Regions from separate parts of the Bacillus sp. ISL-39 genome, predicted to be linked through region 2. Evidence: riboswitches for the same ligand, from Rfam matches in the RefSeq annotation. Region 2 holds a riboswitch; each other region holds the start of a gene.
The links. A riboswitch is a leader RNA that binds a small molecule or an ion and turns the genes downstream of it on or off. The one in region 2 is predicted to bind cyclic di-GMP.
Positions count from the first base shown of each region.

Region 1 (8,055 bases), on a different contig from region 2:
TGCCCGAAAAGTTCCTGTAATTAATCCAAAATAGATAATAATCGTGCCGTCTTCCTATTATTGGAGTTTTCTAGCAGGCCAGGCGGATTGACCCTGGTCGACTTCGGACAAGATCCACTCGATATTACAAAAAGCTGTCCGAACTTGGTGTGACTTCGGACAGGAATTAAGCACAATCGCGAAAAGCTTTCCCAGACTCAGTGCCACATCTCAATAAAAGAAATCAAAATTCGTCTGTCTTTCTCTTTTAGGGGGTTAAAATGAAAGAGCTTACAGGTTACAATATGATTGTCTAACCAATTTTTCATTGGAACGGAGGAAGATTTATGACGACAACAAAAACTAGCTCGCTGATCGAGCAGACTCAAAAGTATGGTGCGAATAACTATCATCCGCTGCCAATCGTGATTTCGAAGGCAGAGGGAGTTTGGGTAGAGGATCCTGAAGGCAACAAATACATGGACATGCTGAGCGCGTATTCGGCTGTCAATCAGGGGCATCGCCATCCTAAGGTCATCCAGGCGCTTAAAGACCAGGCTGATCGCGTGACTCTTACTTCAAGAGCTTTTCACAATGACCAGCTTGGACCATGGTATGAAAAGATTTGCAAGTTAACGAACAAAGAAATGGCATTGCCGATGAACACTGGTGCGGAAGCGGTTGAAACGGCTATTAAAGCAGCTCGCCGCTGGGCTTATGATGTAAAAGGCGTTGCGGATAACCAGGCTGAAGTGATCGCTTGTATCGGCAACTTCCATGGCCGCACAATGACGGCGGTCTCATTATCATCTGAAGAAGAATACAAACGAGGTTTCGGGCCGATGCTTCCGGGGATCAAACTGATTCCTTACGGAGACCTTGACGCACTTAAAGAAGCAATTACTCCTAACACAGCTGCCTTCCTGATTGAACCGATTCAGGGGGAAGCGGGAATTGTCATTCCGCCAGAAGGCTTCATGAAAGCTGCGTTTGATGTATGTAAAGAAAACAATGTCCTTTTCATTGCTGATGAGATCCAAGCCGGTCTTGCCAGGTCAGGAAAAATGTTCGCATGTGAATGGGAGGACATTGAGCCTGATATGTACATTCTTGGAAAAGCGCTTGGCGGTGGGGTTTTCCCAATTTCATGCGTCGTAGCAGACAATGATGTACTGGGAGTATTCAACCCTGGTTCCCACGGGTCTACTTTTGGCGGCAATCCGATGGCCTGCGCAGTTTCCATCGCGTCTTTGGATGTATTGATTGATGAGAAGCTTGCCGACCGCTCTCTGGAACTTGGTGAATATTTCATCAGCAAACTGCGTGAAATCGACAATTCCATCATCAAGGATATCCGCGGCCGCGGCCTGTTCATTGGCGTCGAGCTGTCCGAACCAGCACGAAAGTATTGTGAAGAATTAAAAGAAGAAGGCTTGCTCTGCAAAGAAACGCATGATACGGTCATCCGTTTTGCTCCGCCGCTTGTCATCAGCCAGGAAGAACTGGACTGGGCAATCGAAAGAATTAAAAAAGTATTATCATAAACATGAAAAAACCCGCCTTAATAGGGCGGGTTTTTCATTTTTGGCCAATTCAGGCGCATTTTTAGTTACCGAGTAGCTCGTGGTTCTGCTGCTTGCTCTTCTCTTTCGCTTGGTGCAAAAAGAAGACCGATGTTTATTAAACCAGCAATACCAACCAGACCATAGATGATGCGGGACAATGCTGAATCCTGTCCGCCGAAAATAGCTGCAACAAGGTCAAATTGGAAGAATCCTACTAAGCCCCAGTTAATGGCCCCAATAATGGTAAGTACAAGTGCTGCACGTTGAATACCGCTCATGGATGTTTCCTCCTTAAAAATAAATTTGTTCTTTTATAGATTGTTTCAGCTTGAAATGAATTATTCATCCGCCCTATATTTAATAGCTACCCTTTTGAAAAAGGTTGTAACTTTTTTCAGCACATTGGAGCACATTAAGAGGTGTATTTTTTGCAATGCTTTTTGAAAAAGAACATAATAATCCCTAGAGGAAGGTGATTTAAATGGATAACTTTACTTTTTACAATCCAACGAAACTGATATTTGGCAAAGACCAGCTTGAACAACTGAAAAATGAAGTCCCTCAGTATGGCAAGAAGGTGCTTCTTGTATATGGAGGCGGCAGCATCAAGCGCAATGGTCTTTATGATTCTGTCATGGACACTCTGACTGAAATTGGCGCGGAAGTATTCGAGCTTCCTGGTGTAGAACCGAATCCCCGTCTCTCGACTGTCCATAAAGGCGTGAAAATCTGCAAAGAAGAAGGCATTGAATTCCTGTTGGCAGTAGGCGGCGGCAGCGTTATTGACTGCACGAAGGCCATTGCTGCAGGGGCAAAATATGAAGGCGATGCCTGGGACCTGGTCACCAAGAAAGCTTTTGCTGCAGAAGCTCTTCCATTTGGTACGGTCCTCACTTTGGCAGCCACAGGCTCGGAAATGAATGCAGGTTCTGTCATCACCAACTGGGAAACGAATGAAAAGTATGGCTGGGGAAGCCCGGTCACATTCCCGAAATTCTCCATCCTTGATCCTGTGAACACTTTTACCGTTCCGAAGGATCAGACGATTTATGGAATTGTTGACATGATGTCACATGTATTGGAGCATTATTTCCATCTGACCGAAAACACCGAATTCCAGGACCGCATGTGCGAATCCTTGCTTTTGACAGTCATGGAAACAGCTCCGAAGCTGCTTGAGGACCTGGAGAACTATGAATACCGCGCAACCATCCTTTATTCAGGAACGATGGCTTTGAATGGGATCCTAAACATGGGTTACCGTGGCGATTGGGCGACACATAATATCGAACACGCCGTCTCGGCAGTATATGATATCCCTCACGGAGGCGGGCTTGCCATCCTGTTCCCGAACTGGATGAAGCATAATCTTAAGGTAAAACCAGAACGATTCAAGAAAATGGCTGTCAGGGTCTTCGGCGTGAACCCAGAAGGCAAGACTGACGAAGAAGCTGGCTTGGAAGGAATCGAAAAGCTGCGTGAATTCTGGAACAGCATCGGTGCACCGTCACGCCTTGCTGATTATGATATAGATGACAGCAAGCTGGAATTGATGGCGGATAAAGCCATGGCGAACGGTGAATTTGGCAATTTTGCGAAAATGAATAAAGACGACGTACAAGAAATTTATCGTATGTCATTATAAAAATCTAAAGGACCCGGGAGTATTTCCTGGGTCCTTTGTCTTTTGTATGGGTAAAAAAACTTATGTGAATTTTTTAAAATAACCATCGATACACTGAAAACATCCTTTTTTACGGGTAAAAAAAGAAGCTGAAGAAAAATTTACCAATATTTTTTCTGGGACTAAATGTTTAAGTAACTGGGTAACTGTGGTAAGTCTCTAAATGTAAGACAATGGCGCAGTAGGAACAATTTACATAAGCACAATCAACATCATCATGCTCAGGGCAAACCTGTTGAAAGACAGGGACGCAAAACAAGGAGTCTAAGGCTGCCACATTCAGCTAAGATTGTCCTAGTTGCCATGGATAGAGGAATTCAGGCTGTTGTTTTGTCGAGAAAAAGAGAATGAATACTTGTAAAAGGAGGGAAAATGCCTTTTGTAAATAACTGAAAATTCAATTTATTTATCATGCTTGATTTTAAATAAAGGCTGTTTTCGTATTGACTGTTGTTGTAGTCCTTACAACCGCATCCTTAAAGGTATCGGGGCTTTTTTCAGAAAAACTTCTGGACCAGATTTACATTAGGACTCGTAAAAACCCAGGTGCCGGGTTTTACTTTCATTGTGAAAGCAACAAAATTTACGAAAAGAGCCTAAATAAAAAGGAGTAGAAATTATGAAAATGAAAAAACGTTTATCTTTTTTAATCGCAATCATGTTTTTGTTTACGATCACTTTCCCGGTTACAGGTGCATTTGCTGCCGAAAATAATGAGCAAGAAGCAGAATTTAAAGAAAATAGTAAACAAGGTGAACAGATCCAAAAAAGTAATGAATCAGCTGAAATGTCCCAAAAGGGAAAGTCCGGTGGTGATGTAAAAGCAGCGTCTACGGAAAATGACCTTGAAAATAAGAAGAGTTCCGACTCTGAGACAATTGGACAAACTAAAAATAACTCAGAACAAGAAACAAACAATCCTGATGAATCTGAGACCAGTGCAAATCAGGAAGATAATCAGGAAAAAAATACAGAAGGAAATAATGGCCAAGAAGAAAATAATGCTTCAGAAGAAAACAATGGCCAAGAAGAAAATAATGCTCCAGAAGAAAACAATGGCCAAGAAGAAAATACGCCGGCAGATAGCGAAAATGAGTCGACACCAGCTGAGGATGGAACCGTGCCAGGCGATGATAATAAAAGCACCCAGATTCACCTGCACATCGATCAGTGTGTCAATCCTGTTGAAACGGCCTATGTCCAGGTTAGCGGCGTGTGGGAGGAAATGACGAATCCAGGTTCTTCTCCTTTATTTAAAGCGTTTGATGAAGGGGAGTACATTAAAGATGATGTCACGGCATTCAAGCTGATTTTTACAACAGGTGAAGAGCTGGTTGTCCCGATCAGTGATGTAAGAGTGGGAGTCGAAGCGGAAGGCTCTGTTAATTATTGGCTGGATGACTGTGGAATTCCTGCAGAAGAGCCATCTGAACCGGATGAGAAGATGACACTACTATCTATGATAAAAATTATGATTGATGAGAATACAAGTCACATTGAAAAAGTGACACTGCTAATGATGAGCGGGGAGAGAGTTGAGTTTGAAAGGATCAATGAACTTTTCAGTCTCACTCTGACGGAAGAAATCCAACTGGAATTGATTCGTGGCATAGAGATTACTGGCAACGGTGAGACAAAGCTGATTTTGCTTTCAGAAATCGAGTCTCTGGAAATTGTGGAAAGTGTCCTTACACTTCAAGTGAACTGGGAGATGGATGGTGAAATAGTCGAGGAAGAAACAGAAGAGGAAAGTGAGACCACAGCACCTGGCAATAATTCAGGTTCTGGAAATACATCTGATGGCACAACAAATGAACAAGTATGGAACGGTGAGGTCCTTCCTCAAACTGGTGAAAGCAGCAGGACGATGTTCTATGTACTGGGCTTCCTGATTGCGGCAGGAGGAGTCATGCTAAGGTTCAGGAATCCATTGAAGAACTAAACTCGAGTTGGAGGGGAAATGATTCCCCTCTTTATTTGATTATGAGGTGAAATTGATGAGAAAAGTAATGTCGATATTATTGATAATAGCTGGTCTCTCGATCTTCTTGTATCCAGCTGCAAAGGATTATTACACCTCCTACAATCAGGAGAATATGATTGAAGAATGGGAAGGCGGCAATCAGGAAAATACGGTGGCTGCTGAGAGTCTTAGTGAACTTGAGGAAGTATTCAGTATAGAAACCCAGGCGGAGAGCGATGTGAGTGATATTACACAAGTTGAAAATCAAGAGTCTGAGGAAGGAACGGCATCTGGCACAGCAAAAATAAAACAGAAATCTCGGGCTGGCATGGTTGGTGTCATTGAAATTGACAAGATTGGCGTGAAGATTCCGATTTTGAATGGTGCATCGGATGCAAACTTGGAGAAAGGCGCTGGTCTCCTGGAAGGAACGGCAGCCCCCGGAATGCCTGGCAACAGTGCGATTGCTGCCCATCGAAACAGAGCCTATGGAAGCATGTTCAACCGGCTCAATGAAATAGGCGTAGGGGATACCGTGACGGTCAAAGATCAAAACAATACTTACCAATATGAAGTGTACGAAACGCTTGTGGTGGAACCACATGAAACCTCCGTACTCAATGGCAGCCAGGATGAAAAGGTTCTTACTCTCATTACGTGTACGCCTATTGATACGGCAACACACAGGCTGATTGTCAAAGCGAAAATCAAGCCATAATAGATTCTGTGTTTTTACCATCCATGAGAGGGTATGGGATTAAGAGAAATGATAAATTCTAGGAGGAGAAGATGGAATTTAACAGTGTTCTGCTGGCATTTGTGTTCATTGCAGTCTTGCTGGCTGCCGGAATGCTCCTGCGGATGACGATTCCTTTTTTCCAAAAGTATTTTATCCCTACTTCCCTTATTGCAGGTCTAATTGGATTGTTAATGAGCAAGGAAGCATTGGGGAAGCTAGGGTCAATCATTCCTGGAGCAGGATTTCTTGAAAATGGCGTATACCCCGAAAAAGTGTACGATGCGATGCTTTCGATTCCTGAAGTCGCGATCACCATTATTTTTGCCTCGCTTTTTTTAGGTAAAAAAATTCCCGGGATCAAAAAGATATGGAAGATTGCCGGTCCACAAGTTGCCTATGGACAAACCGTATCATGGGGTCAGTATGTGGTCGGAATCCTTCTGGCGATTTTTATTTTGAAGCCAGTTTTCGGTCTTCCTCCAATGGCAGGCGCCCTGATTGAAATCGGATTTGAAGGCGGGCCAGGTACAGCTGCCGGTATGAGAGGGACATTCGAGGCACTCGATTTTTCTGAAGGAGCCAGTATTGCCCTAGGCCTGGCAACAGTCGGGATCCTGACTGGTGTGATTACCGGCATTATCATTGTCAATTGGGGCATCAAAAAAGGTATGGCGAAGGAAGCGAAAAAAGCTTCCGAGCTTTCTGGCCAAGAGCAAAAAGGCCTGTATCCTGAGGATGAAGAACGGTCGGCTGGAGAATTATCAACAAGATCGGAATCAATTGAATCGCTGACGGTCAACTTCCTTTTCATTTTTGTGGCAGTCGGCGCCGGGATGCTTTTATTAAAAGGGCTTTTGTTACTGGAAAATACAACTTGGGGTCCGGCTTACGATATCGAAATCATCAAGCATGTCCCATTGTTTCCTATGGCCTTGCTAGGAGGAGTGGCAACCCAGCTGCTATATGACCGGTTTATTCCCTTCAAGCTGATTGATAAGAAAATGCTCAGTCGAATTGAGGGTTTTTCCCTTGATATTTTAATCGTTGCATCCATCACTACTCTATCCATTTCAGCGATCAGTGAACATCTTCTGCCTTTCCTAATCCTTGCCGGTGCGGGAATCGCGTTTAATCTTGCCGCTTTTTTCTTCCTGGCCAAAAGGGTTATGCCAGAATATTGGCTTGAAAGAGGGATTCTTCAATATGGGCAGTCGATGGGTATGACAACAACAGGCCTGCTCTTACTGCAGATTGTTGATCCGGAAAAAGAAACACCTGCTCTCGAGGGTTTCGGCTATAAACAAATCCTGTTTGAGCCCATTGTCGGAGGCGGCCTGTTCACCGCCGCTTCCATGCCTCTGATTGCACAATTCGGCCCGGTTCCGGTTTTAATTGGGACAGCAATCCTGTTTGCAGGATGGCTGGCAATCGGTATTTTTCACTTTGGAAAAAAGAACAATAAGAGTGCCCAATCGTGATGAAAAAAACTTTTTACAAAGTTTACTTAAAATTTCACAATTGGGCACGCTTACATCTGAGAGTGTTTCTTGATTATTGGGTTTCATTTCGATAAAGTGATAGAGAATATAAAATAATGGAGGATCAGACATGACACATGTTCGTTTTGATTACTCAAAGGCGCTTAGCTTTTTTGGTGAACACGAAGTTACATACTTAAGGGATTTTGTAAAAGTAGCCCATCATTCATTACATGAAAAGACTGGTGCAGGCAGCGACTTTTTAGGCTGGATCGATCTGCCTGTAGACTATGATAAAGAAGAATTCGCACGCATCCAGAAGTCAGCAGAAAAGATTAAAAGTGATTCTGACGTCCTGCTCGTCGTAGGGATTGGCGGATCTTATCTTGGTGCACGTGCTGCGCTTGAATTTTTACAGCACAGCTTCTATAACGCTCTTTCAAAAGAAAAGCGCAAGACACCGCAGGTTATTTTTATCGGCAACAACATCAGCTCAACTTATATGACAGATGTGATGGATCTTTTGGAAGGTAAAGATTTCTCCATCAATGTCATTTCAAAATCTGGAACAACGACGGAGCCTGCGATCGCATTCCGTATTTTCCGAAAGCTGCTTGAAGAAAAGTATGGAGCAGAAGAAGCACGCA
Region 1 covers NZ_JAGGQM010000009.1:44,626-52,680, forward strand. Annotated here, with positions in the region: gene J7E37_RS09300 (ornithine--oxo-acid transaminase) at 327-1,523, shown strand; gene J7E37_RS09305 (DUF378 domain-containing protein) at 1,589-1,822, opposite strand; gene J7E37_RS09310 (iron-containing alcohol dehydrogenase) at 2,026-3,189, shown strand; cyclic di-GMP riboswitch class I at 3,444-3,534, shown strand; gene J7E37_RS09315 (LPXTG cell wall anchor domain-containing protein) at 3,848-5,170, shown strand; gene J7E37_RS09320 (class D sortase) at 5,226-5,909, shown strand; gene J7E37_RS09325 (sodium/glutamate symporter) at 5,981-7,408, shown strand; gene J7E37_RS09330 (glucose-6-phosphate isomerase) at 7,539-8,055, shown strand, end outside.
Region 1: it holds a riboswitch for cyclic di-GMP, as region 2 does, so the genes downstream of both, J7E37_RS09315 (LPXTG cell wall anchor domain-containing protein) here and J7E37_RS18535 (DUF192 domain-containing protein) in region 2, are expected to answer to the same signal.

Region 2 (8,055 bases):
ATACATTACTAAAGAATAGGTGAGCGGAATGGAAGAAAAGAAGGTCATTGTTGTTGGCGGCGGGATTACCGGGCTGGCGGCAGCATATTATCTCCAAAAGGAAGCCAGGGAAAAGCAATTATCCATAAAAGTGGAATTGATTGAGGCAAGCGAACGCCTTGGTGGTGTCATCAGCACTGAAAAACGGGACGGATTCGTTATTGAAAGAGGTCCGGATTCGATCATAGCGAGAAAGAAGAGTGCGATGAGATTGATAGAAGAAGTTGGCCTCAAGGATAAAATCATTTCCAACACAGCCGGCAAATCTTATATTTACGCTAGAGGCAAGCTTCACACGATGCCCGAGGGTTCTTTCATGGGCATACCTACGAAGGTGACGCCGTTTGCGTTATCGGGATTATTTTCACCTCTGGGGAAATTGCGTGCGGCGGGGGACTTTATTTTACCAAAAGGCGAGCCGAAAGCAGACCAGTCACTTGGAGCATTTTTCCGTTATCGGCTGGGCGATGAGGTGGTCGACAATCTGATTGATCCATTACTGTCAGGTATTTATGCAGGCGACATTGATGAACTGAGCTTGATGTCATTGTTCCCGAACTTCTATGAAATTGAACAGAAGCATCGGAGCCTGGTGGTTGGACTGAATAAATCGATGCCAAAGCCGCCGAAGACAGCCAAAAAGCCTGGCTCAAAAAAGGGCATGTTCATCTCATTGTCAACGGGCCTCGAGGAGTTGATCCACCGGGTTGAAAGCCGCCTGGAAGAGGGGACGGTCATGAAGGGAAATGCTGTGAAAAAGGTAGCGAAGACAGGAAATACCTATCAAGTTCACTTCGAAACTGGCGAAGTAGAAGCAGCGGACAGTGTCGTCATTACTACAGATCATTTCCATGCCCAGCGTATGCTTTCCGAATACGCATTTATGGAACAGTTTACAGATATGCCGTCCAATTCCGTGGCAAATGTCGCGATGGCATTCCCGAAATCAGCAATCGAGAAAGATATCAATGGTACTGGCTTCCTCGTTTCAAGGAACAGCGATTTCAGGATAACTGCATGTACCTGGACGCACAAGAAATGGCCTGGCACATCTCCTGATGATATGGCCTTGCTCCGCTGCTATGTCGGTAAACCGGATGACCAGGAAGCAGTTGATTTGTCAGATGAGGAGATCGTCGAGCTGGTATTAAGAGACTTGAATAAGACAATGAACATTACCGCAAAACCCCTCTTCCATGTCATAACAAGGTGGAGAAAAGCGATGCCGCAATATACGGTCGGGCATCTTGAAAGAATTGCCCTAGTTAAAAAGCAGCTTAGCCGGGAACTTCCTGGTGTCTTCCTTGCCGGAGGGTCATTTGAGGGAGTGGGCATCCCTGGCTGTATCGACCAGGCGGAATCTGCGGTGGAAAAAGTAATCAGCCATCTGACTTCAAAGTAATATCTGCCGCTGTCTTTCAAAAGATAGCGGTTTTTTACTTTTAATAGTATGATAGCCAAATATTTCTTTTTAAATATCTAAATCTTCTGTAAAATAGATTTATAAGGAAAAAAAGTTTGGAGAGATCTCTATGCGTAATAGTTTCCCAATATTCGGGACAGATGATGAAACAATCTATAATCCTAATGAACTGCTGAGTTTATTTTTGGATTGCACGGCTGACGGATTTGCTATTGTCGATATGGAGAATCGATTTTTAAGAATCAACCATAAGTACACCGAAATATTCGGCTATACAGAAGAAGACTTGATTGGAAGAACCTTTTATGAGTTCTCAAACCCTGATTATGTTCCAGGAATCATAGCCCAAGTCAAGAATGGCAAGGCTTTTACAAATATGATAACCCAGCGATATCATAAAGACGGATCAATGCTGGATATTGCGGTCTCCTACTCTCCTTTTCGGAATAAGCACGGGAAAATCATCGCAATCATTGCGATTTACCGTGACATTACCAAAATGGTGAACATGGAGCGTGAACTGAATAGAACCCGGGAATTGTACGAATTGATCACCGAGAATACGACTGACATGATCAAGGTGATTGATAAGAATAAAGTGATAGTGTATGCATCACCCTCACATGGAAAAGTAATCAGTCTGAAGCCAGAGCAAATTGTCGGCAAAAGCTTGAGTGAATTTTTGACACCTGATGAAGATGTCATTCTTGATAAAAAGCTTGAGGAAATTCTGGAATCAGGTGAACCCCAAATTTTACGGAAGAAGTTTACGACCTGTGACCAAAATACGGTTTACACAGAGTACAATTTTTCACCGATTTACAATGAGAAAAAAGAGATAGAGTCATTTGTCAGTGTCGGCAGGAATATTACCGACCGTGTCAAGCAGGACGCCACGATCCGAAACCTGGACAGGCTTTCCATCACCGGACAGCTGGCAGCAGGAGTGGCTCATGAAATTCGCAATCCGCTTACTTCATTGAAAGGTTTCTCGAAATTATTGCAGACATGTCTCGATAAGGAGAAGCAGGAGGATTACCTGGCTATCATCATGAATGAACTTGACAGGATCGATACGATAGTCAATGAGTTTATGTCACTTGCAAAGCCGCAGGCGGTAAAGTTTGTAAAGGGAAACATGAAGTCAATCCTGGACAGCACAATCAAAATAATTCACCCGCAAGCATTGTTGCATAATGTCCAAATCATCACTAATTTTCAAGAAAAGAATCTCATGCTTTCATGCAATCCGCACCAGCTAAAACAGGTATTTTTAAACTTTATGAAAAATGCGATTGAATCCATGCCTGAAGGCGGGAAAATTCATATTGACCTTCAGATGAAAGGTTCGGGGAAGCTGCAGATAAGCATTTCAGATGAGGGAACGGGCATCGAAGCGGACCGGCTTAGATACCTTGGGACGCCTTTTTATACGACAAAAGATAAAGGGATTGGACTTGGATTGACGGTGAGCAATAAAATCATCCAGGAGCATAATGGAACAATGAAGATCATCAGTGAAGAGGGTAAGGGGACAACAGTGATTGTTGAACTGGATTGTTTGGAGATATAGGATAGAGAACCATAAAAAAGCGGCTCCCTGAATGGGAAGCCGTTTTCTTGTTATTCCTCTTCTTTGTTGAACCATAATGGATCGTTATTATCCTCTTCCCCATTATAATTAATGAAAATTTCTTCACCGGCGCTGATATCACGGTAGGCATAGAAATCAAATGTGTGATTGTCGAAATTGATTTCATACGTTGCGTTAGGCTCGTATGAGTGGTTGAATAACATTCCATATCCAAGAAGGAGGGCAGAATGGTTGATGCCATATTCGAAGGCATAATCCGCCAGCGCAGTTTTCTCGATATGGACATGCTGATCGTTTGGATAGGATAGCACGGGAGCCTCATGGATCAATTCGCCTTTTGCAATATCACGAGTTGCGAATATCCCTCTATTGAATTCACCATCGCTAATTTCAGAAGTTTTAACTTCGATCATTTTTTTCACCTGCTCGCTTTATTACATTGTTGTTCTTCATCCACTAGCATGACGGTTTTTTAAAAGAAATGCAAATATATTATAAAAATCCATATTTATTTCAAGGAATTTAGTGGTTTATGGCCTATTCGAGATGGAAAAATCCACAGAAAACAAAACATTCTACCTATAAACCGTGTAAGGGAGCATGCCTAATTATCCAAAATAAAAGCTTTGTTCAGCTAAGTTATTCACATCAGAAAATTGTTAACCATCCGAATAGTGATTTAAGTACTATCTATCGGAAAAGTAGTTTCTTTTTCCTGAGCAAAAATACCTGGTTAAATTTTTAGAAAAATCAGGATTTTTGATGGATTTTGTTGAAGAATGATTCAAATTATGATGTGGATAAGAGATCAGTCGGATATACACTGGTTCTCGATAAAGGCAAACCTGGTGAAAACCAGCGACGCAAAGCTAAAGGGGCTACGGCAATCCATTGCTAAGCCAGCCAGCTACCGAAAGATCAGGGTGAATTACATGAAATATGTATTCAGCGAACCCCCCTTTCGGTAAAGGCGGGGTTATTTTTGTACAGTCGGAGGTGAAAAGCGAAATGAGACTAGTGAACGAAGTGAACGGCAAAGAATTGGCAGCGGATGTAAAAATAGCAGATACCTTTTTCAGCAGATTCAAAGGGTTGATGCTGACAGAAAGCTTGCCAGAAGGACACAGTCTCTATATAAAGCCCTGCCGGTCCATCCATACCTTTTTTATGAACTATTCCATCGATGTTCTTTACATCAACGAGAACGATGAGATTGTAGGCGCGGACGAACAACTTGAGCCTGCGAAAATGGGAAAGCGCTGCAAAGGTGCATATTCCGTCTTCGAGCTTCCAGAAGGCACGATTCGGAATAGCGGAACGAAAGTCGGTCATTCTATCAAACTAATAAAATGAAAAGGGGTTTTAAACAATGAAAGCAAAAATGAAAGCACTATTCACAGAAGAACAAGGACAAGGTATGACGGAGTACGGTTTGGTACTTGGAGTTATTGCGGTGGCGGTTGTTGGAGTGTTAGCTTTATTGCGTGAAGAAATTCTTGCTATGTTTACTGAGGTAACCGATGCTGTAACCGGAAGAAATGATACTCCTACTACACCATAATCGTTCCTATTGACTAAGGCATTTATACATTCACTTATAAGTTGTAGTCAGAGGTACACCTAGAAACAGCCTCGCGTTGAGAAACGTGAGGCTTTTTTAAAACTCCTCACTGAAATGAGGTAGATCGATGTTAGTCGACTTTTTATTGATAACATTAATAGTGATTTGTGTCATAACCGATTTGAGAGAACGGAAGATTTATAACAAAGTTTTATTTCCTTTTTTACTAGCTGGTCTGGCTTTAAATACAGCCACTGATGGAATCCAGGGCCTCACCTTTGCTCTTGCAGGAACAGCAGTTGGTTTCTCTATTTTGCTGATTCCCTATTTGCTCGGAGGCATGGGAGCTGGGGATGTGAAACTGCTTGCGGTGGTGGGGAGCTTAAAGGGAGCTGTATTTGTATTGACGGCGGCTGTGTATATGGCGCTGGCTGGAGGGATTTTGGCACTGTTGATCCTGTTTTTCAGGAAGGGTGCCATAAACAGGCTAAAACAGATCGGCATGTTCCTGGGCGGGCTGCGTAGCGGTATGAAAGTCCCGCATGGACTGGATAAGGAAGCCTTGAACACGACCTATCCATATGGAGTGGCGATCGCGATTGGAGCTTTGGCTGCCATTGTGTTTCCAGCTGGAGGAGGATTGTTTTGAGACGTGATGAGAGAGGGCAATCACTCGTTGAGACGGCCCTTGTTCTGCCGGTTCTTTTATTGCTGTTGGTAGGCATTTTGGATTTCGGAAGGATTATGTATTCTTATGCCCATCTTCATATGGCGGCCCAGGAAACCGTCAGGGTGGGAGGTCTCGGTAAAAGTGATTCTGAAGTTACTGCTTTTGCCAGGGATTACGTACAGCTGAATGAAATTGATAAACTGGCCATCTCGATTTCCCCTGGAGAATCGGGACGTGTTGCTGGTGACTATATAACTGTGAAGCTAGAATATCCTTATCAATTTTTCACTCCGTTTATATCCAGCCTGTTTTCTTCATCCTTGACGATTACGGCGGAGTCAACGATCAGAGTGGAGTGAGGAGGAAAAAATGGCAAGAAGATGGTTAGCGGATGAATCAGGAAACACCATTCTTTTGGCGGCCCTTTCGATGTTTGTCATCCTTAGTATGGCCGGTCTTGCAATTGACGGCGGGATGGTATATATGACGAAGGCGGAGCTGCAGAAAACGGCTAATGCGGCTGTCCTTTCTGGAGCACAGGAGCTGACAAACAACGAAGCGAAGGTTGAAGAGGTGGTACGAAGCATCGTTGCAGCCCATAAAGATGGCTCAAATATAGACAATATATCAATAGACATGGAGAAGAAAGTCGCTATTGATTTGTCCAAAAAGGTAGACCTCGCTTTCTCAAAACTACTTGGCTTTGAAACTGTCGATGTCCAAGCGCATTCTGCTGCCGAGTTAAGGACGATGGGACGGGCAGAAGGTGCAGCACCGCTTGGCATCGATGACAGCATCCCCTTGGAGTTTAATAAGGAATACCAGCTGAAAGTGGATACTGGCGGAGTGGAATATGGGAATTTCGGCGTCCTTGCCCTGGGCGATACAGGAGCCCGTCCGTATGAAGAAAACCTCCGTAATGGCTATCAAAACGAGCTTACTGTAGGGGATATCGTCATCACACAAACAGGTAATATTGCCGGTAAGACAAGGGAAGTGGTCAAGGAAAAAGTGAATTCGTGTCCAGAACTCCCAAGGGATATAAATTCAAGGAATTGTTCAAGGATTCTGCTTGTCCCTGTCTATAAACCATACAGCACGGATGTCAACCAGGTAAAAGAAGTGAAAATTACTGGTTTCGCTTATTTCTATATTACCGATCCAATGGACAGCCATGACACTTCAATCAAGGGGATATTCATCAAGCGCGCAGGAACGGGTTTTGAAGGTGAAACGGCCGCCTTTAAGGGCGCATACAGCATTCGAATAACGGAGTAGGTGATCAAATATGCGGTCAAAGCTTGTTTTGGTCCTCGCATTAGTAATGGGTATAGTAACGACATTTTTATTCTTTCAATATATGAATCAAGTGAAAGCTGAAAAGGCGATGAACAGCAATTTGGTGGAGATTGTTGTCGCCAAAGAAAAGATCCAGAAAAATGAGCAAATCACATCCGCAAAACTGGGAACAGCGATGGTTCCTGAAAAGGCATTGCACGCCAACTCCATTAAAAGCTTTGGCGATGTTGAGGGGAAACTGGCGAACGCTGAGATTGAGCAAGGCGAGCCAATCCTTTCCCACCGGCTGGGATCCCAGACTGCAGAACATATCTATGTTTCGAGAAAAGTCAGGGATGGCTATCGTGCTGTTTCAGTGGGGGTTAATTTAAATCAATCAACTGCGAACCTGATTGAACCTGAAGATGAAGTCGACATTATGTTCTCTAAAAAGCTTCCGGGACAGGAAGGGAATGTTGAGTCTAAAATCATCTTGGAAAAAGCAAGGGTACTGGCGGTTGGGCGTAAGATGGTCCTGCCTGAGGATACACAAGAGCCTTATGCCGAATATACGTCAGTTACGGTAGAACTTAAGCCAGCGGATGCTTTAAAACTTGTTAATTCAGCCGAACAAGGCAATATCCATTTCATGCTGCATAAGCGGCCGGTCATAGCGGAAAACGAAGCTGCAAGCGACAGCGAATAGGATTGAAGAAGATGGAGGGTGACCAATCATGGAAAACGCGAATGAACTGCAAATACATGAAAAGAAGCCAGCTAAGTTGAAACGAGGCGAGCTTATTGCCGTTTGCAGTGCAAAAGGCGGGATTGGTCGCACGGTCCTGACGGTCAATCTGGCTGGAGCTTTAGTGAAGAAAAATATATCTGTAGCGATATTGGATGGAGACTTTCAATTTGGTGATATCGGGCTAGCCATGGATTTGAAGTCTGCTTTTACCATTAAAGAAGTGATTGAGGGCATGAGTACTCTTGATGAACATTCACTGGCAGGCTACATGTCCAGGCATGAAAGCGGAGTGAAGGTCATGGCGGCTCCGGACCGCCCTGAGTATGCAGATCTAGTCACGAAAGAAGCAGTCGATAAAATCCTCGACCTGATGCTGCTGAATTATGACTATGTGGTCGTCGATACATCTGTAGGCCTTAATGATCATACAGTCCATATCGCTGAAAAAGCGGACCAAATCATGGTCATGGCCAATCTTGAGATGACAGCATTGAAGAATACCAAGCTGATGCTCGAGACGTTCGATATCCTTGAATTGAAAAATAAAGTCACACTCGTAGTGAATCGGGCGAACATGGAGAGTGTGATCCAGGCAGCAGATGCGGCCAGGATTCTTGGTTACGAGGATCCTGTATATATACCAAATGACTTTCAAACATGCTCACAATCACTTAATATTGGAATTCCTTTTGTCATCAACCAGGGCAAGACCGATGTAGCCAAAGCCATTTTTAAAATGGCA
Region 2 covers NZ_JAGGQM010000027.1:16,113-24,167, forward strand. Annotated here, with positions in the region: gene hemY (protoporphyrinogen oxidase) at 29-1,441, shown strand; gene J7E37_RS18525 (PAS domain-containing sensor histidine kinase) at 1,572-3,035, shown strand; gene J7E37_RS18530 (SET domain-containing protein) at 3,086-3,469, opposite strand; cyclic di-GMP riboswitch class I at 3,885-3,971, shown strand; gene J7E37_RS18535 (DUF192 domain-containing protein) at 4,065-4,409, shown strand; gene J7E37_RS18540 (Flp family type IVb pilin) at 4,426-4,617, shown strand; gene J7E37_RS18545 (A24 family peptidase) at 4,745-5,266, shown strand; gene J7E37_RS18550 (TadE/TadG family type IV pilus assembly protein) at 5,263-5,646, shown strand; gene J7E37_RS18555 (pilus assembly protein TadG-related protein) at 5,657-6,565, shown strand; gene cpaB (Flp pilus assembly protein CpaB) at 6,576-7,271, shown strand; gene J7E37_RS18565 (CpaE/TadZ family protein) at 7,300-8,055, shown strand, end outside.

Region 3 (8,055 bases), on a different contig from region 2:
CTATTTTATGAAAATTTTTTTCATGATTAATATCTTTTAATCGATATCGCTTCCCTAATTTTTTGCAGGTTGCCAAGAGTTTGTTCCTGCCTGCGGACGGATACAGCGACGTGAAGCACATCAATCAAGCTTAGCTGAACCAGTCTTGACGCCAGTGCTTCTGACTTGAACAACGTTTCCCTTGATGTCGTATATAGTACATAATCCGCTTCTTTCGACAGAGGCGACTTGTAATGGCCTGTGATCGCGATGGTCGCTGCCCCGTTAGCTTTTGCTATCTTCAATGCTTCTATGACATCTTTATTACTGCCGCTATGCGAAATGCCGATCGCCGCCTGCCCGGAGCCGAGCAGCGCTGCCGAAATGATTTGCTGGTGGCCATCACTGTGGGCATTGCAATGAATGCCTGTCCGGAGAAATTTATGGTAGGCATCAAGTGCGATAGCCGATGACCCTCCTGATCCGTAAAAATCGATTCTCGAAGCTTTGCCAAGAACTTCGATGATGCTTTCAAGCACGGTGGCATCCAATAGATCCAGCGTTTCTTTCATTGCTTCAATATGCCCTGCGAAAACTTTTTGCGCAAGGGTGACGACCTCATCTTCTTCCTTTATTTCCTCATGGATATTCTTGATCGGTTCCACGAGTTCACTCGCAAGGGCGATTTTGAAAGCTTGATATCCCCTGAATCCAAGCCTTTTGCAAAAGCGAAAAATCGTTGCTTCGGCAACAGAGGCATGCTCCGAAAATTCGGTGATTGATAGATGGATGATTTCCTGAGTATTATTTAATATGTAATCTGCGACCGTTTTCTCCTTTGAGGAAAGAGATGAGTAGATCGCGTTTATTTTAACGATGACATTTTTTCCATTCAGTTCACTGGCCATTTTTCCGCCCCCTTTTCTGATTACTTTATTTTACCAAATAATTTTCATCATTATTTACGAATGATGAAAATTTTTTTCATAATTAATAAAATGATCGGGCCAAACTTTGGTTTAGCCCGATGAATTAGTTAATCTTGTTCTGTTAAAATGACCGGACCAAACTAACGGTTTAGCGCGAAGCATTTTTAATCCTGTTCCGTCAGAATGACAGGACCGTCCCTCATGATCGCAATGGTATGCTCATACTGGGCAGACAGCTTTCCGTCCACTGTTCTTGCTGTCCAGCCATTATCGTCCATCTTTGTTTTCCACTCACCGACATTGACCATCGGCTCGATAGTGAACACCATGCCTTCCTTGAGCCTCGGCCCCTTGCCTGGCAGGCCATAGTGGGGAATATCAGGCTTTTCATGAATAACAGAGCCAATGCCGTGGCCGATGAACTCGCGCACAACAGAAAAGCCTTCACCCTCCACATATGACTGGATCGCATGGCCGATATCGCCGACCCGATTGCCTGGTACGGATGCAGCAATACCGCGATATAATGCCTCTTTTGTTACCTCCAGCAGCCTTTGCGATTGTTCGCTGATATTGCCGACTGCATAGCTCCAGGCTGAATCGGCGAGGGCGCCATTCAAGTTGACGACCATATCGATTGTGACGATATCGCCATCATTCAACGCCTCTCTCCGAGGAAAGCCATGGCAAACCTCATCATTGATGCTGGCACACGTTGCATATTGATAATTACGGTAGCCCTTCTGCTGAGGAGTGGCTCCATGCTTTTTCAAGTAATCCTCAACAAACTGGTCGATTTCCCAAGTGGTTACCCCCGGCTTGATAAGTTTGCGCAATTCTTTATGCACGGAAGCGAGCAGCTTGCCCGCTGCCTTCATATTTTCAATCTCACGTGCCGATTTTAAAACAATCATTCCGTCATCTCCCTGATTTATTTCATCCTTTATATTATCTTATACGTAAAATTTCGCAAAATGAACCAGTTCACCGAAGGGTAAAAATGAAAATAGCATTAGTTTACTGGATTGGATCATGTGACTTGGCGTAACATCCTAAAAACAAATCTCTGCAATATTTTTTTATAGCGTAAACTTCACTTTTATAGCGACTTTATCATTTTTATAGCGACTTTATCATTTTTATAGCGACTTTCTCGTTTTTATAGCGACTTTCTCGTTTTTATAGCGAGTTTTTCGGTTTTATAGCGAGTTTTTCATTTTTATAGCGAATTGGAAATTCCACAGGTTTTTTTCCAGTTTCCACACACAATAAAAAACCCTTCTGCCGAGGCAAAAGGGTTCTCTACCAATATTATCCCAGAACCTTAAGTGCTTCACGGTTGAACGCCGGGATATCCTTCGGCTCCCTGCTTGTCACGAGCTGATTGCAGCAGACTACGACTTCTTTGTCCATGTATTTTGCTCCGGCATATTCCATGTCGACGCGGATGGACTTGTAGCCTGTCGCGCCTCTGCCTTCGAGTGTTTTAGCTGTCAGCAGCAGCTGTGGTCCGTGGCAAATCGCGAAGACTGGCTTCTTCTCGTCCATGAAGTACTTGGCGAATTGCACGAATCGGTCATCTTCACGCAGCTGGTCTGGTGAGAAGCCGCCCGGAATGAATAAGGCATCGAAATCTTCGGGCTTGACGTTGTCGATGCTCTCATCAATCTTGACCTCGGCTTTTCCTTGCTTCCCTGTTACGGTCTTCCCTTTTTCCTTTTCAATTGTTATAACTTCATGCCCTGCTTCGGTAAAAGCACGTGAAGGCTCGAGATATTCTACATCTTCAAATAAGTCTGTTATTACACAGGCAATTTTTTTACCCATAGTTTCAACATCTCCTTTTAAAAAATTCTCCACTATCTAAAATTCCCTGTCCTACGACTATGAAACATCCAGCTGAACTTCCATTATTTTGTATAACGAAGTGTAATTAGACCTATCTTATAACAAAGATAAAAAAAAGATTTTATATTTGCGTCATTCAACTATAATTTAACTTAGGACATCAATAGGGAGAGAGACACCATGAAATTTAGTTATGTCAATGTAATGGAAGAGGTCGTTTCGACTCTTGTTAATGTGCTGATGATGAGCCCGGATTACCAGACTTTTTGCAATTGTCAGAAGTGCCGGAATGATATTATCGCCATCAGCCTGAATACTCTTCCAAGTCACTATGTCACTACAGAAGACGGCCGGAAGATGGTCTACGAACAGCTAAATACCCAGGAAAACAGAGCCTGGATCAATAAAAGAATCATCAGCGCCATCCACCTTGTCGGGAAGTACCCGAAGCATTAATCAGAAAAGTACCTTTCCGACTGGAGAAGTCAGGAGCTGGAGAAGAGCACGTCTTTAAGTGAAGTATCCAGTTCCTTACTGAATAAATAAAAAGCTGCCATTTGATTGCCTGGTTCACCCGGCATCATCAATGGCAGCTTCTTTTTATTCATAGAGTCTGCGTATCCATCCGTCTGGCAAAATCAACGAACCGGAACTTGTCGGGACGGTGCCTTGACTCTGTATATTGGAACAGGGTGGCATCATCAAAATAAATATAGTTTTTCACGATGACGATTGCATGGAATCCTTCCATATCAAGAAGCTCCCGGTCCTCCTCGCTGGGTTCCTCCACCGTGAATTCTTTCTTCGCAAAGCTGATTTTTTTCTCAAGCTGACCTTCAATGTACTCAAATATTGAGTTTTCGCATTTCTCGCGTGACAGTCCTGGCACATGCCTTTCTACGAGATAATCCTTATCGAGAATCACTCGTTCTTCATCAATATGCCGGACTCTTTTTACCTTCCAAACCTTTTCATCATCCGCTACATTCAATTCCCGGGCAATTTCCCGGCCCGCCAGCTCGAGAGTGAACTCTTCCACAGTCGTTTTCGCTTTTCCGCCCATGTTCTCCGCCAGTTCTTTGAAACTGATCAATCCGGTTATCGGAAACTGATGTCGTTTCAAGTCCAGCACCAGTGAACCTTTGCCGCGGATTTTTTGGATGAATCCATTTTGAGCTAGCAGATTCAGCGCTTTGCGGATGGTTTCCCTGGAAGTTTGATACATATCCGCAAATTCGTTTTCAGAAGGCAAAATCGTTTTAGGAGGATAAACACCTTCCTGAATCTGTTTTGAAATTTCTTCATAGATCAATAAATATTTTTTCTGCATAACACATCACCCGTATCTTGTCTTATTGCTACCATTTTACCTTTTTTAGGCCCGTTTGAATACAGCGGACAACTGTGTTTGGATTTTAATTAATTATCCCTAAAATGATGTATAACTGAGCACTGCAATGGCCGATATAAAAGCAACGAGTTTTTTCCCAACATGTTTTTTATTAAAAGTAGACCAGGAAGACTTGATGTTTGGTTATAATTGTTCTATAAGTTGTTCTCAATATGGAACTATTTTATCAGATTTGTTATGATGTAAATATAAATTGATAAGGTGTGTGGATAACATTGATTGGTGAACGCGTCAAAAAACTTCGACAAGAAAAAAGAATGTCCCTATCCGAATTGGCAGAGCAAGCTGGCGTGGCAAAATCATATTTGAGTTCCCTAGAGCGAAATCTCCAAACAAATCCTTCAATACAATTTTTAGAAAAAATAGCTGGAGTACTGAATGTACCTGTGGACCATCTCATTCATGAACAACCCGATAAAGAGAACATGGATTCAGACTGGGTCAATCTTGTAAAAGAGGCAATGGATTCTGGAATCACGAAGGATCAATTCCGTGAGTTTCTGGAATTCAATAAATGGAGACTCCATAATAAATAATTCAAGGACAGCCTTCATGGCTGTCCTTTAGAATTCTCCTCGAAAAGAGCCCCGATACCTTAATAAACTCGGATTCCAGTATATGTTCGAAAAGCAGCAATCAATATAAAAAAAACAGCCATTACGAAAAAAATAAAAAGCACCTCCATAAGAGCTGCTCGATCGCACTTTTATTCTCTATGTATAAACCACTTAGCTATTTTTCGTCTTCGTTAAAAATTCCCTGATTTCTTCTTTGTTAATTCCCATTTCTAATGCTGTTAATATTAGCTGCATCCATTCTGTATCCAGTTCTTCGAAAACTACCTGCTCTTTAATCAAGTTCTTCCCCCCAAAATACAGTTAGTATTCCAGGCAGTCCGGCCATCATAGTCGATTGCACCTTAGACCCGTGACTTTGCGTCCTAGTTTTTCAACAAGTTTGCCTTTTTCTGTACCTTTTTACTCACTTCTGAACTCCCAATGTCATTGTACCTTGTTCTATATATTTAACATGTAATTATTTGTCGCCAGCATTTGAAGGTTTTTTTCTTTTTTCTTCCAAACAATTACAAAATCACAGCTATAACGGTCATTTATCTAAAAATTACAATCATTTAAATAAAGTTTTTTGTCAAATAACATCCTTAATTGTTGTACTCTTTTTATTCATTTACCCCCATAAACTTATGGATGGGTAGTTTTTTTATACTTTTGCTTTTTCCAGTCTGATAACATGGCCACTTTTTCAAGACTGATGGCATTAAAGAACGGATATCTCGTTAAATCATTTCCGCAAATCGGGCAGAGCCACTCCCCAACCTCGCTGCTGCTAAACGAAGGACGATTGCATCGATCACAATTTTTTCTGTACACGGCCATCCAGCCCCCTTTTTAAAGTGCCTTGCTGCATTATTCCATTGAAGTATAGTTCATTTGTACCAATCTTGAAAAAGTCTAAAATATGGCTAATTTTCTCAAAAAAGAACAAAAATCGTTCTTTTTTAAGAAAATACTCCGTTTATCTCAGTTTCTTGTATTTTTAAAAGAACTATTCTGTTCGTTATAATGAATTAATAGATGAATTAAAAGGAGATTCCCCTATGGCGATTGGCGAGAAAATTAAAAGCTTAAGGCTTGAAAAAAAGTATTCTATTAGCGAGCTCTCAGAAAAAGCGAATGTTTCCAAATCCTATCTCAGTTATATCGAAAGGGGGATCCAGGGAAACCCCTCTCTACAGGTGCTTTCCAGACTGGCAGACCATCTGGATACAACCGTTGAGTATTTGATGGGACAGCAAATGATGCCTGTTGATGAGGAATGGGCTGGGCTCGTTGATGAAGCGATAAAAAATGGAATCAGCAAGGAAGATTTTGCTTACTATCTGGATTTCATGAAGTTTAAAAGCATGAATAAACAGGATAAACAGTAAAGCTTTTATATAAATTACAGTGCCAGCTCGCTCTTTAGACCATGTATTTTCACGTTCATTTATGCTTAACGAACACACCAGGATGTGAATTCCTTTTTGAACTTATAAAGTGCCTAATAAGTTGTTCAGGAACTGCAATCTGGCATACCATATACGAGGTTGGAAAACCTGTCACAAAATATTCATAAAAACAGTGAGCTTCTCACGTTTTCCCCATTGATTTTTCGTATTTTAATCACAACTCCTTGATAGGATTAAATTCGATCAAAGGAGGAGAATTTAATGAAGAAATTATTTGCTGTCATGATAGCATTCTTTTTAATGATAATTGTTTCTGCCTGCGGAGAAGAAGCAGCTGAAAACGAGCAGAAAGACGGTCAGGAGACTGCCGCAACAGAAGTGAAACACGAGGATGATGGTCATGCAGATGGCCCCCATGAACCCGGTGCCGATGATGTTTGTGCTTTCTGCAATATGAAAGTATATCAGGAAGCTGACCCAATGGGTGTTTTCACAGCTCAGGCCAAAACGAAAGACGGAAAGTATGTTTTCTTTGATGACTCCGGATGTCTGTTGAATATCACACGGCGTGATGATGTAGAATTTGAAGAAAAGTGGGTACGTGACTATATTACGTCAGAATGGATCGAAGCAAATTCCGCAATTCCTGTAAAAGCAGACCTGAAAACACCTATGAAATACGGCTATGCTTTCTTCAATGACAATGAAAGTGCCGAAAAATTCATTTCAGAAAACGGCGACAAGAATCCCTCAATGGCAACATGGGAGCAAATCGACCAAATCGCAAACGAACGCTATATGAAAAAAATGAAAATGAATGGCGATAGCATGGATCAGGATAAGGACAATGATATGGATGGTGAAAGCGAAGAGGAAAGTGCCCATTAAAATAGTGGAATCAAAAAAGGCCCCAAAAAGCATTTTTTAAAAAACTCCCGGTGCAGAAATCAGCATCGGGAGTTTTCGCATTGCATGCAAGATCGTTTTCTCATTCAAGCTCTGGAAACAAACAAGAATTAATGAAAGAAGACTTTTTCAAGCGGTGTATAGACACCGTTATTTTCTATAAGTGATTTTACTGAATCACAATACTGAAGCTGCCCCTCCTGCATGAACGCAGCCCGGTCTGCCAATTCCTCAACGAGACTAAGGATGTGGGTAGTAAAAAGAATCGTCCTGCCCTGTTTTTTCTCTTCCAGGATAATTTCCTTGAAGCGGAACACCCACAATGGATCTAGCCCATTGGTTGGTTCGTCGAGGATCCGAAGAGGGACATCCGGCAATAGCACCTGCGCCAGTGAAAGACGTTGCTGCATTCCTTTAGAGTATTGTTTAATCTGCATATTCTTTACTTCAAATAACCCAACCTGCTTAAGAGCTTCCATTACTTTTTCATCACTTATTCCTCTTAACCTAGCAAAAAAGGTCAAAACCTCCAAACCTGTCAGCTGTCGAGGAAAGAGCATTTCATCCGGCATATAAGAAAACAGTTTTTTGAATCCTTGTTTTTGCGGGTCGATTACCTTACCGTCCAACAGAATTTTTCCGGCAGTCGGTTTCATCATCCCTGTAAGCATTTTGATCAACGTACTCTTACCTGCGCCGTTTCCGCCGCATAATGCAAAGATTTCAGGCTTATTGATGGTCAAGTCAATGTCGGTAATCTTTTTCGTCTCACTGTAATGTTTTGCCAGTCCTTCAATCCGCATCCATTCGCTGCTATTCATCACTAACCCCCCGTTTCGTCCTGTACACTGTGTATAGGACAGGCAGTACCGTCCAGAGCAAAACGGCAAGTACAAATAACGTTTTCCCGATCCATCCATCTGCCCAGATTGTTAAATCATATAAGCGCGGGCCGAATACTGATGCTCCCTCCAGCGACAAAATTGACTGGACGCGGATTAGCTCCACCGGAT
Region 3 covers NZ_JAGGQM010000005.1:216,835-224,889, forward strand. Annotated here, with positions in the region: gene J7E37_RS07105 (MurR/RpiR family transcriptional regulator) at 27-887, opposite strand; gene map (type I methionyl aminopeptidase) at 1,073-1,822, opposite strand; gene J7E37_RS07115 (type 1 glutamine amidotransferase domain-containing protein) at 2,220-2,735, opposite strand; gene J7E37_RS07120 (late competence development ComFB family protein) at 2,937-3,212, shown strand; gene J7E37_RS22215 (hypothetical protein) at 3,242-3,364, opposite strand; gene treR (trehalose operon repressor) at 3,361-4,086, opposite strand; gene J7E37_RS07130 (helix-turn-helix domain-containing protein) at 4,383-4,703, shown strand; gene J7E37_RS07135 (anti-repressor SinI family protein) at 4,896-5,024, opposite strand; cyclic di-GMP riboswitch class I at 5,054-5,139, opposite strand; gene J7E37_RS07140 (hypothetical protein) at 5,370-5,564, opposite strand; gene J7E37_RS07145 (helix-turn-helix domain-containing protein) at 5,786-6,115, shown strand; gene J7E37_RS07150 (nitrous oxide reductase accessory protein NosL) at 6,398-7,024, shown strand; gene J7E37_RS07155 (ABC transporter ATP-binding protein) at 7,153-7,863, opposite strand; gene J7E37_RS07160 (ABC transporter permease) at 7,856-8,055, opposite strand, start outside.
Region 3: it holds a riboswitch for cyclic di-GMP, as region 2 does, so the genes downstream of both, J7E37_RS07135 (anti-repressor SinI family protein) here and J7E37_RS18535 (DUF192 domain-containing protein) in region 2, are expected to answer to the same signal.